Regions from separate parts of the Streptantibioticus cattleyicolor NRRL 8057 genome, predicted to be linked through region 3. Evidence: riboswitches for the same ligand, from Rfam matches in the RefSeq annotation. Region 3 holds a riboswitch; each other region holds the start of a gene.
The links. A riboswitch is a leader RNA that binds a small molecule or an ion and turns the genes downstream of it on or off. The one in region 3 is predicted to bind cyclic di-AMP.
Positions count from the first base shown of each region.

Region 1 (2,189 bases), 1.3 Mb from region 3:
GCCACGACGGGCACGCCCGTTACGACGGCCACGCCGCGACGAGCCCCCGCACACGGCGGCAGGACGCGGCAACCCGCGCCCCTGTCAGGACACCGCCGCGCCGCGCGCCCTCACACCGTCAGGCCACGCTCCGCCAGCCATCCCACCGGGTCGATCGGGGCGCCGCCGTCCGGGCGGACCTCCAGGTGGAGGTGGGGGCCGGTGACGTTGCCGGTGGCGCCGACGCGGCCGATCACGTCGCCGGTGGTGACCTGGCCGGAGGTGCGCACCATCGAGGACAGGTGGCAGAACCACAGTTCGGTGCCGTCGTCGAGGCGCAGCACGATGCGGTAGCCGTAGGAGCCGGCCCAGCCGGCCGAGGTGATGGTGCCGGAGTGGACGGCCGTCACGGGCGTACCGGTGGGGGCGGCGAAGTCCTGGCCGGTGTGGGTGGTGGCCCACAACGAGCTGACCTCGCCGAAGTGGGAGCTGGGGGTGTAGGAGGCGACCGGCTTGACGTAGCTCCTGGCCAGCTTGGCGATACGTTCCGCCTCGGCCTTCCGCGCGGCCTCGGCGACCGCCTGGCGCTTGGCCTCGGCCTCCTCCCGCACCCGGCGGGCCGCGGCCTCCTTGGCCTCGGCCGCCGCCCGCTTCTCCAGTTCGGCCCGCTCGGCGGCGGACTTCTGCTGGTCGACCTGGGCGAGGATGCGGTTGCGCAGCGCCTCGCCGGGGTCGGCGACGGCCACCGGCTCGTCGGCGGCGGCCGGCTGCGCGGACTGCTCCGCGGACTCGCCGGTGAACGCCTGCTTGACGCCCTCCGGCACGAGGTCGGGGACGGAGACGGGCACCGGGGACTTGCCCTGGGCCGCCGCGACGCCGCCGGCGCCCACGGCGGCCATCGCCGCCACGCCGAGCACCGTCGAACCACGGGAGACCGTACGTTGCTTGGGCAGCCGGTGCCGCCCCCGATCACCGTCCCCGGGACCCGGGACCGGGACCGGGTCCGGGGTCACCGCCGGTTCGTCCTGGGCGGGTTCCGCTACGGCAGGCTCCATCGACGCCACTGCTGGCGCACTCCTTTCCTTCCTTCCGCCTACCGGGTTAGCTGACGGGTTCGGAGCAGGAAGGTCTCCTACGGGCCGTCAGAGTCGCCTCTGATCAGCCCGATTCACCCCAGAAGGTGGTTCCCCGGTTCCCACGGCGCGGTGAGCGCGCGGGATTCGGCGACGGCGCACGGTGCCACCGAGTCGGTGACGTTTCCGACCGCGTTGCGTTATCGAACGTTAATAGACTCGGGGTTTGAATCCAAGCCGTTCGCCCGAATCCCCCCTTTGGCTCACCGTGGGCCACCGGGGCATCACTCATCGACCGCCGAGCGCCTTGCCCAGTTCGCCGGGGAGGTCGTCGACGGCCTGCTGTTCGGCGGTGCCGGTGGGGTTGAGCAGGAAGCGGTGGGCCTCGCGTTGCAGTACCCGGCTGAAGGGGACGTAGTGCGTCGAGGCGGGCCGTGCCCGCGCCTGCCGCAGCGCGCACCACAGCACCTCGGTCCACCGCCGCCGTACCGCCGCGGTGACGGCCGAACGCTCCTTGCCGCCCTGCCGGTCGACCTCGACCGAGGACGTGCTGGGGGTGCCGCAGGTGATCCCGCGCGGGTCGTACGCGGAGGTACGGGCGGCGGGGAGTCCGGCGTCCAGCAGGGCGCGTTCGCTGCTGTCGCCGGTGAGGAAGCGGATCAGTTCCCGCGCGTCGTCGGGGTGGTCGCTGCCGGTGGTGACCGCGAGGCTCTGCCCGCCCAGCGCGGCGACGCCGGGCAGCCGGGTCACCCCGAAACCGGTGCCGGGCGGCAGGCCGGCGTCGAGCCGGTTGAAGGCGTACGGCCAGTTGCGCATCAGCATGCCCGCGCCCTGCTTGCCCTGGACGAACATGGCCAGCGAGTCGGACTCGTCGGCGTCGAGCGACCGCTGGTCGGTGGTGCCGCCGACGCCGAGGCCGCGCAGCGCCTCCAGCCCCTTGCGCAGCCCGTTGTCGGTGCCGATGTAGCGCCCCTTGGCGTCGACCAGGTCGGCCCCGGCGTCCCAGAACGCCTCCAGGGTGTTGACGGTGAGCCCTTCGTACTCGCGCAGTTGGGTGGTGTAGATCGGGCGGCCGTGCTGGTTGATCACCGAGAGCAGGTCGCCGACGGAGGCGTAGCCGCCGAGGTCGGCCGGTTT
Region 1 covers NC_017586.1:3,580,889-3,583,077, reverse strand. The annotation lists gene SCATT_RS15955 (M23 family metallopeptidase) at 111-1,043, opposite strand; cyclic di-AMP (ydaO/yuaA leader) riboswitch at 1,055-1,215, opposite strand; gene SCATT_RS15950 (extracellular solute-binding protein) at 1,341-2,189, opposite strand, start outside.
Region 1: it holds a riboswitch for cyclic di-AMP, as region 3 does, so the genes downstream of both, SCATT_RS15955 (M23 family metallopeptidase) here and SCATT_RS09860 (LysM peptidoglycan-binding domain-containing protein) in region 3, are expected to answer to the same signal.

Region 2 (2,189 bases), 1.8 Mb from region 3:
GGCCCTTGCGTCCAAGGCGGGTTGACGACCGCGCCCCGGCTCGCCGATATGCCGTCCGCGCCCCCAAATGCCGCCCGCCCAGGCAGAGTTCACCGCTTCGAGGGACAGGCATATGCATTCGTTGGCGCCCGCGCGGGCCGCGGCGGCAGCATGGGGGCTCCGGCGGCCGGTCCTCCCGGCCGCCGTAGCTTGGCGAGCCGGTGGACAAGGGACGACGACGCGATGGCAGACCATCAGGAAGCTTCCGTCACGCTGCCGAGCGAGCCCGCCTCGGTCTCCGTCGCGCGCGGCTACGTCACCGGGGTCCTCGCCGACTGGGGGCTGCCGAAGGACGCCCCGGCGGCCGACGCCGTCCGGCTCATCGTCTCCGAACTCGCCACCAACGCCATCCGCCACACCGGCGGACGCTCGCCCGACTTCACCGTCGGCCTCCGCCTCGACGAGCACGAGTGGCTGCGCCTCGGGATCACCGACGGCCACCCCCGCCGCCCCCGGCGGCTGCCCCCCGCCCCGGACCGGGACAACGGCCGCGGGCTGCTCATCGTCGCCCACCTCGCGGCCGAAGCCGGCGGTTGCGTGACGGTCGAGCCGACCGCGGAGGGCGGCAAGACGGTGTGGATCGCGCTGCCCTGGCGGACTGCGGCGGCCGGGCCGGAACCCGCCGGCGAGGCGGGCGCGCGGTGACCCGGCCGCCGCTGCCCGCACGGAACGGCGCGGCGGCTCACCTCACCCGGCCGTACCAGACGTCCGGCGTCCAGATCCGCTCCAGCCGCACCCGGGCGCCGCTCTTCGGGGCGTGCCACATCCGGTTGTGGCCGGCGTAGACGCCGACGTGGTAGACGCCGTCGCCGTGGTGGAAGAAGACGAGGTCACCGGGGGCCCGGGCGGCGGCGGCCACGTGCCGGGTCCGCTGGTACTGGTCGGCCGCGGTGCGCGGCAGCGAACGGCCCACCGCGCGGAAGGCGTAGAGCGTCAGCCCCGAGCAGTCGAACCGGGACGGGCCGGTCGCCCCGTACTCGTACGGTGAGCCCTGCTTGGCGGCGACCACCTCCAGCACCCGGCCGGCCACGGTGGCGCCGCGGGCGGGCGCGGGCAGGCCGGGGACGAGGGCCCCGGCGGCGAGGGCGGCGGTGGTCAGGAGCGATGTGGTCGCGGCTCGGCCGAACAGGGCGGGAGAGCCAGACGGTGCAGACATGCGCACCCCTTCGTCCTAGCGCCTGCGAAGGATGGCCTGTCGGGTTCGGGCAGGCGAAGATGCCCGGCCGCTCTCGCGCGGCTTCACCCCAAGGGGCCGCTACCGGTGCGCCCGGACGGCCCCGTCATGATCGGGTCCTCCGCTCCTGCCAAGCTGTGGTGTCGACCTGGCGTCCGGGCGCCGGCAGGACTCGGCGTGCGCCCGGACCGCCCCGCCACCGCGGCGGGGGCTTGTCGTCACCACGGATGATGGCGCACCGATGCCAGTGTCGCCGATCGTGCCGAACCACCCGTGTCGCCGATCCCGGCCGGTAACTACCGCTGGTCACACGCGTGTTGCGGGGCTGAGAAAACGTCAAGGAAGGATGCACCACGGGAGTGGCGAATCCGCCGTACGGTGGAAATCGACTCCGCCCGGGCGGATCACCCTCGCCCCGATGGCGTACGCCCCGGGCCTTCCCGCGGGCCGGCGCCTCACCGCGGCGGCTGCTCCGGAGGGATCGCGGGCCTTCCCGCGCGCCGTTCGCCGTCGAGGACGCGCATGGCCTCCGCCAGCACCCTGGTGTGCAGCTCGTGTTCGCCGCGCTCGTACATCAGCTCGAGCGCGGCCCGCAGTTCCGTGGCCCGGGCCACCAGCGCCTGGGCGGCGCGCAGCGCGGAGTACGTCTGCGTGGTGCGCGCCGGGTTGATCTTCCCGAGCAGGTCGGCGGCTTCCAGATAGCGGTCGATGACCTCGCCCTCGGCCCGGGTGAGGGCGGGCAGCGGCGGCAGTTCGGGGACCACCTCGCTCACCTCGGGCCGGGTGCGGCGGGGGCCTTGCGGCTGCGGGTGAGGTGGTCGACCAGGCCGTACGCGCGGGCCCCGGGGCCGTCGAGGACGGTGGCGCGCTCGATGTCGGCCTGGATCCGCTCGATCGGCCGGCCGGTGTGCTCGGCCAGCAGCTCGGCGGTGCGGGTGCGCCGGCGTTCCATCTCGGCGGCCTGGATCTCCAGGTC
Region 2 covers NC_017586.1:403,859-406,047, reverse strand. The annotation lists gene SCATT_RS01605 (8-amino-7-oxononanoate synthase) at 1-25, shown strand, start outside; gene SCATT_RS01600 (ATP-binding protein) at 223-684, shown strand; gene SCATT_RS01595 (C40 family peptidase) at 722-1,195, opposite strand; cyclic di-AMP (ydaO/yuaA leader) riboswitch at 1,200-1,366, opposite strand; gene SCATT_RS01590 (hypothetical protein) at 1,669-1,977, opposite strand; gene SCATT_RS01585 (ATP-dependent Clp protease proteolytic subunit) at 1,983-2,189, opposite strand, start outside.
Region 2: it holds a riboswitch for cyclic di-AMP, as region 3 does, so the genes downstream of both, SCATT_RS01595 (C40 family peptidase) here and SCATT_RS09860 (LysM peptidoglycan-binding domain-containing protein) in region 3, are expected to answer to the same signal.

Region 3 (2,189 bases):
ACGGCGGCCTGTCGTACGCGCCCCAGCCCGACCTGGCCAGCCGGCAGCAGCAGATAGCCGTGGCCGAGAAGATCCTCGCCGCCCGCGGCGTCTCCGCCTGGCAGGACTGCGCCGCCGACGCGGGGCTGACCCAGGGCGGCGCCCCCGCCGCCGTCGACCCCGGCGTCCCGCAGACCGGGGACGGCACCGCCTCCGGCACCACCCGCACCCACGACGACCCGCCGGCCCGCCCCTCCGACGGCCCGCAGGACACCGGCCCGGACACCGGCCCGTCCGCCCCCTCCTCCTCTTCCTCGGCCTCCTCCCCGACACCGTCGGCCTCGGCCTCCACCGCGCCCTCCGGCACCCCGTCGGCCTCCCCGACCCCGTCGGGCACCGCCTCGTCCTCCGCCTCCCCGACCCCGTCGGCCGGCAGCCCCACCACCACCCCCTCCGGCAGCCCCACCCCCACCGGCCGCCACGCCAAGCCCCCGGTCCCCGACACCACCGCGCAGGCCCCGCAGGAGACCCCCTCCGCCCCCGCCACCGGTGACCGCGGCGGCGACGACGAGACCTCCCGCGGCGGCTCCCACGCCCGCCCCACCGTGCCGCGGCAGGGCGACACGTCCGCCGCCTACACCGTCCGGCCCGGGGACAACCTCTCCCAGATCGCCACCGACCACTCCGTGACGGGCGGCTGGCCGGCGCTGTACGACGCCAACAAGTCCGTGGTGGGCTCCGACCCCGACCTGATCCTGCCCGGACAGCACCTCACCCTCGGTCACTGAACCCCGGGTAAGGGGGCGTCCGGCTGTGACATAACTCTCCCGGCCGGCGCCCCCGTCCGACCGTTGCCGATCTTGAGCGCACCGCCGTCGACCTGCGTTTTCGTCCCCGTCGCGGTCCTAGCCGGGGCCCTGGCCGGGAACCCGGCCGTGGTTGCCGGGCCCGGCGGGGCTGTGCTTATGGTCTTCACCGCTCGCCACCGCGAGCCCTGTCGGTCGGGAACGCCGAGTCCTGCCGCCCACCGACGGGAACAGTCGACGCGAGAGCGCCGTAGGCAGGAGCGGGGGACCCAGGTTCTCCGCCGGACCGGACGGTACGGGCCCAACGCCCCGCCGCACGGCCCGGCTTGGGGTTAAGTCGCGTGCCACCACGGCACCGACCGGGCACTCACTCGGCCCGCACCCGACAGCTCACCTCGTAGGCGTCGGTGAGGATCACTTCCCCATGGGCAAGCACCGTCGTGCCTCCAAGGCCGTTCGCATCGCCACGTTCGCCGGTGTCGCCGGCGCCGCCGTCGCCGCTCCGCTGCTGAGCGCCACCTCCGCCTCCGCCGCCTCGGTCTCCGTGTGGGACCGCGTCGCCCAGTGCGAGTCCAGCGGCAACTGGTCCAACCACGACACCGGTGGCAACGGCCACTACGGCGGCCTGCAGTTCTCGCCGTCCAGCTGGGCCGCCGCCGGCGGTCTGAAGTACGCCTCGCGTGCCGACTACGCCACCAAGGACCAGCAGATCGCCGTCGCCGAGCAGCTGCTGAAGATGCAGGGCCCGGGCGCCTGGCAGTGCGCCTACGCCGGTCCGCTGACCTCCGGCGGCCCCGCTCCGGCGGTCGACACCGCCGGCTCCGGCAACGCCGCCTCGGCGCAGACCGACGCCGTCAAGCCGGCCAAGCCCGCCGCCCCGGCCCCCACCCAGCACCGCCACGCCCCGCGGCACGCCGCCCCGGCCGCCCCGGTGCAGCGCGGCACCGGTGAGTACACCGTCCAGGCCGGCGACACCCTGTCGAAGATCGCCGCCGACCACCAGGTCGCCGGTGGCTGGCAGAAGCTCTTCGACCTCAACAAGGACGTCGTCAAGGACGCCAACCTCATCTTCCCCGGTCAGCACCTGCACCTGCGCTGACCAGGGCCGGCCCGGGCACCCCCGGTAACGGGGGCGGCCCGCGCCGGGCCAGGGCGCGCCGAGCGCCCGTCCCCGTCTCCCCGGCCGGACACGCCTTCCCCCGAGCGTGTCCGGCCGGGGCATTTTCGGCCCGGCGTCCGGACCGTCGGGCCGGGCCGGGCCCCGCGCCGGTTAGGCTCATGGCGCAGAGCAAGACACACATCCCAAAGGAGATGCTCGTGCCGTCCATCGACGTCGTCGTAGCCCGGGAAATCCTCGACTCGCGAGGCAACCCCACCGTCGAGGTCGAGGTCGGCCTCGACGAC
Region 3 covers NC_017586.1:2,242,293-2,244,481, reverse strand. The annotation lists gene SCATT_RS09865 (LysM peptidoglycan-binding domain-containing protein) at 1-767, shown strand, start outside; cyclic di-AMP (ydaO/yuaA leader) riboswitch at 1,022-1,204, shown strand; gene SCATT_RS09860 (LysM peptidoglycan-binding domain-containing protein) at 1,210-1,884, shown strand; gene eno (phosphopyruvate hydratase) at 2,103-2,189, shown strand, end outside.

Region 4 (2,189 bases), 860 kb from region 3:
GGTGTGCGGGGCGTGCAGCACCATGCCGTTGCCGGCGTAGAGGCCGACGTGGTGGGCGTCGCCGTAGAAGATGACCAGGTCGCCCGGGCGCAGCTCGTCCATCGACAGGTGCGTGCCGGCGTTGGCCTGCTCCTCGGAGGTGCGCGGGATCGATATGCCCGCCTGGGCGTAGGCCCACGAGGTCAGACCCGAGCAGTCGAAGGCGTTGGGGCCGGTGGCGCCCCACACGTAGGGCGAGCCGATGACCGACTCGGCGGCGGCGAGCGCGGCGGCGGCGCGCTGCGAGGCGGCCGGCGAGTCACCGAGGCTGGGGCGCTGGTTGCTGCGGTTGGAGCGCTCCTGCTCCTGCTGGAGCTGGGCCTTCTCCTGCTGGGTGAGCGTGTTGAGCAGGTCCTGCGCCTTGGAGAGCTTCGCCTGGACCTCCTGCTTCTTGTCCGCGAGGTCCTTGCGGGTGCTGTCCAGCTGGGCGAGCTTGGCGGTGGCCTCGGCCCGCTCCTGGTCCAGCAGGCGCTTCTGCTCCTCGATCTGCTTGAGCGCGTCGGCCTGGCGACCGCTCAACTGGTCCATGGTGGACGCCTTGTCGAGGAAGTCGTCCGGGTTGGAGGAGAGGAAGAGCTGGACGGACGGGTCGATGCCGCCCTCGCGGTACTGGGAGGCCGCCAGCGTGCCCAGGTTGTCCTGGAGCTTGTTGAGGGTGGCCTGCTCGCGGGCGACCTTGTTCTGCAGGTCGTTCACCTGCTGCTGCAGCTTGTCCTGCTGCTCCTTGGCGCCGTCGTACTTCTCGGTGGCCTGCTCCGCCTGCTCGTACAGGCTGTCGACCTGGGCCTTGACATCGGACTTGGACGGCTTGGGGTCGGCGTGGGCCGCCTGGGACGACAGGGCGACCGCCGCTGCGGCGGTTGCGGTGAGCACGGTCACGCGGGTGCGGCTGGCCGGCTTGGGACGACGGTGGGACGCCACGGAGGACGAGCTCCTTCTTCCTGTTGCCGCCTACCGGGTGAGCTGTCGGGTTCGGGCAGGAAGCAGCCCTACCGGGTCCCATCGCGCCGCACGGCACGACCTGACCCCGATTCACCCCGGGAATGTTGGTTCCCCGGCTCCGAGTACCAGTCCCCCCGTGACGCACGCCGGCACTCGAACTCGGCGGTAACCCCCACTGTCATCCGGGTTGGATGATCGACTGCGCGGAGGTTCGAAGCCAGACCCTAGTGACCACATTGTGATCGGATCAAATCCCCGGGAGAAAAAAGTCCGCCGCATCGCAACTTCTTTACGCGGCGCGCAGGACGGTACCGGACATATCCGTCCGCGCCCGGCGTTCCACCGTATCCACGGGGCCGCCGCGGGCCATTTCTGTGAGCGCAATCACAGCCGATACGAAAACGGACGGGCCGCCCGCAAACGGAAATTGAGGGCGATTCACAGGGCGTTCCCGCCGAACGGCCGGGCGGCGGCGGGAATAAGCGGGACTCAGGCCCGGGAGAGCCGGCGCAGCAGCAGCAGGGAGGCCACCGGGCGCGCCCCGGCCCGGGCCACCCCGTCGGCCACCTCGCGGTCGGTGGAGACCACCACCACCGGGCGCCCCGGCGGCTCGGCCCGCACCAGCCGGCGGATCAGCTCGTCGGCGGTCTGCCCGGGCTTGCTGAAGAGCACCCGCACCCCGCGCGGCGGCGCGAGCAGCACCGGCGCCGACAGCTCGGCGCCGTCGAAGACACAGGTGATCTCCACCCCGGTCTGCGCGGCGAGCACCGCCAGCCCGCCCAGCAGCCGCAGCCGCTGCTTCTCCAGCGGCAGCGCCGGATACCCGGTCTTGGTGACGTTGTAGCCGTCGACCACCAGATGGGCCTGGGGCAGCGCCAGCAACTGGTCGAGCAGCGCCGGGTCGTCCTCGGCCAGCGCGCGGCGGGCGATGTCCTTGGGGCTCATCCGGCCCGGGGCGACGGCCTCCACGGTGTCGGCCGGACGGCCGGAGACCGGCGGCAGCGCCAGCTCCCGGCGCAGCCCCTGGGCCGCGTCCAGCACGGTGTCCAGCAGCAGCCGCAGCCGCATGTCCTCCAGGCTGCGCCCCTCGCGCACCGCGCGGCGACCGGCCTCCAGGGCCGATTCGGCCTCGGCCAGCCGGGAGCGCAGCCGCCGCCCCTCGGCGTCGGAGGCGGCCAGTTCGGCGGCGGCGGCCGTGCGGGTCTTGT
Region 4 covers NC_017586.1:1,381,205-1,383,393, forward strand. The annotation lists gene SCATT_RS05865 (C40 family peptidase) at 1-960, opposite strand, end outside; cyclic di-AMP (ydaO/yuaA leader) riboswitch at 972-1,156, opposite strand; gene SCATT_RS05870 (NYN domain-containing protein) at 1,471-2,189, opposite strand, start outside.
Region 4: it holds a riboswitch for cyclic di-AMP, as region 3 does, so the genes downstream of both, SCATT_RS05865 (C40 family peptidase) here and SCATT_RS09860 (LysM peptidoglycan-binding domain-containing protein) in region 3, are expected to answer to the same signal.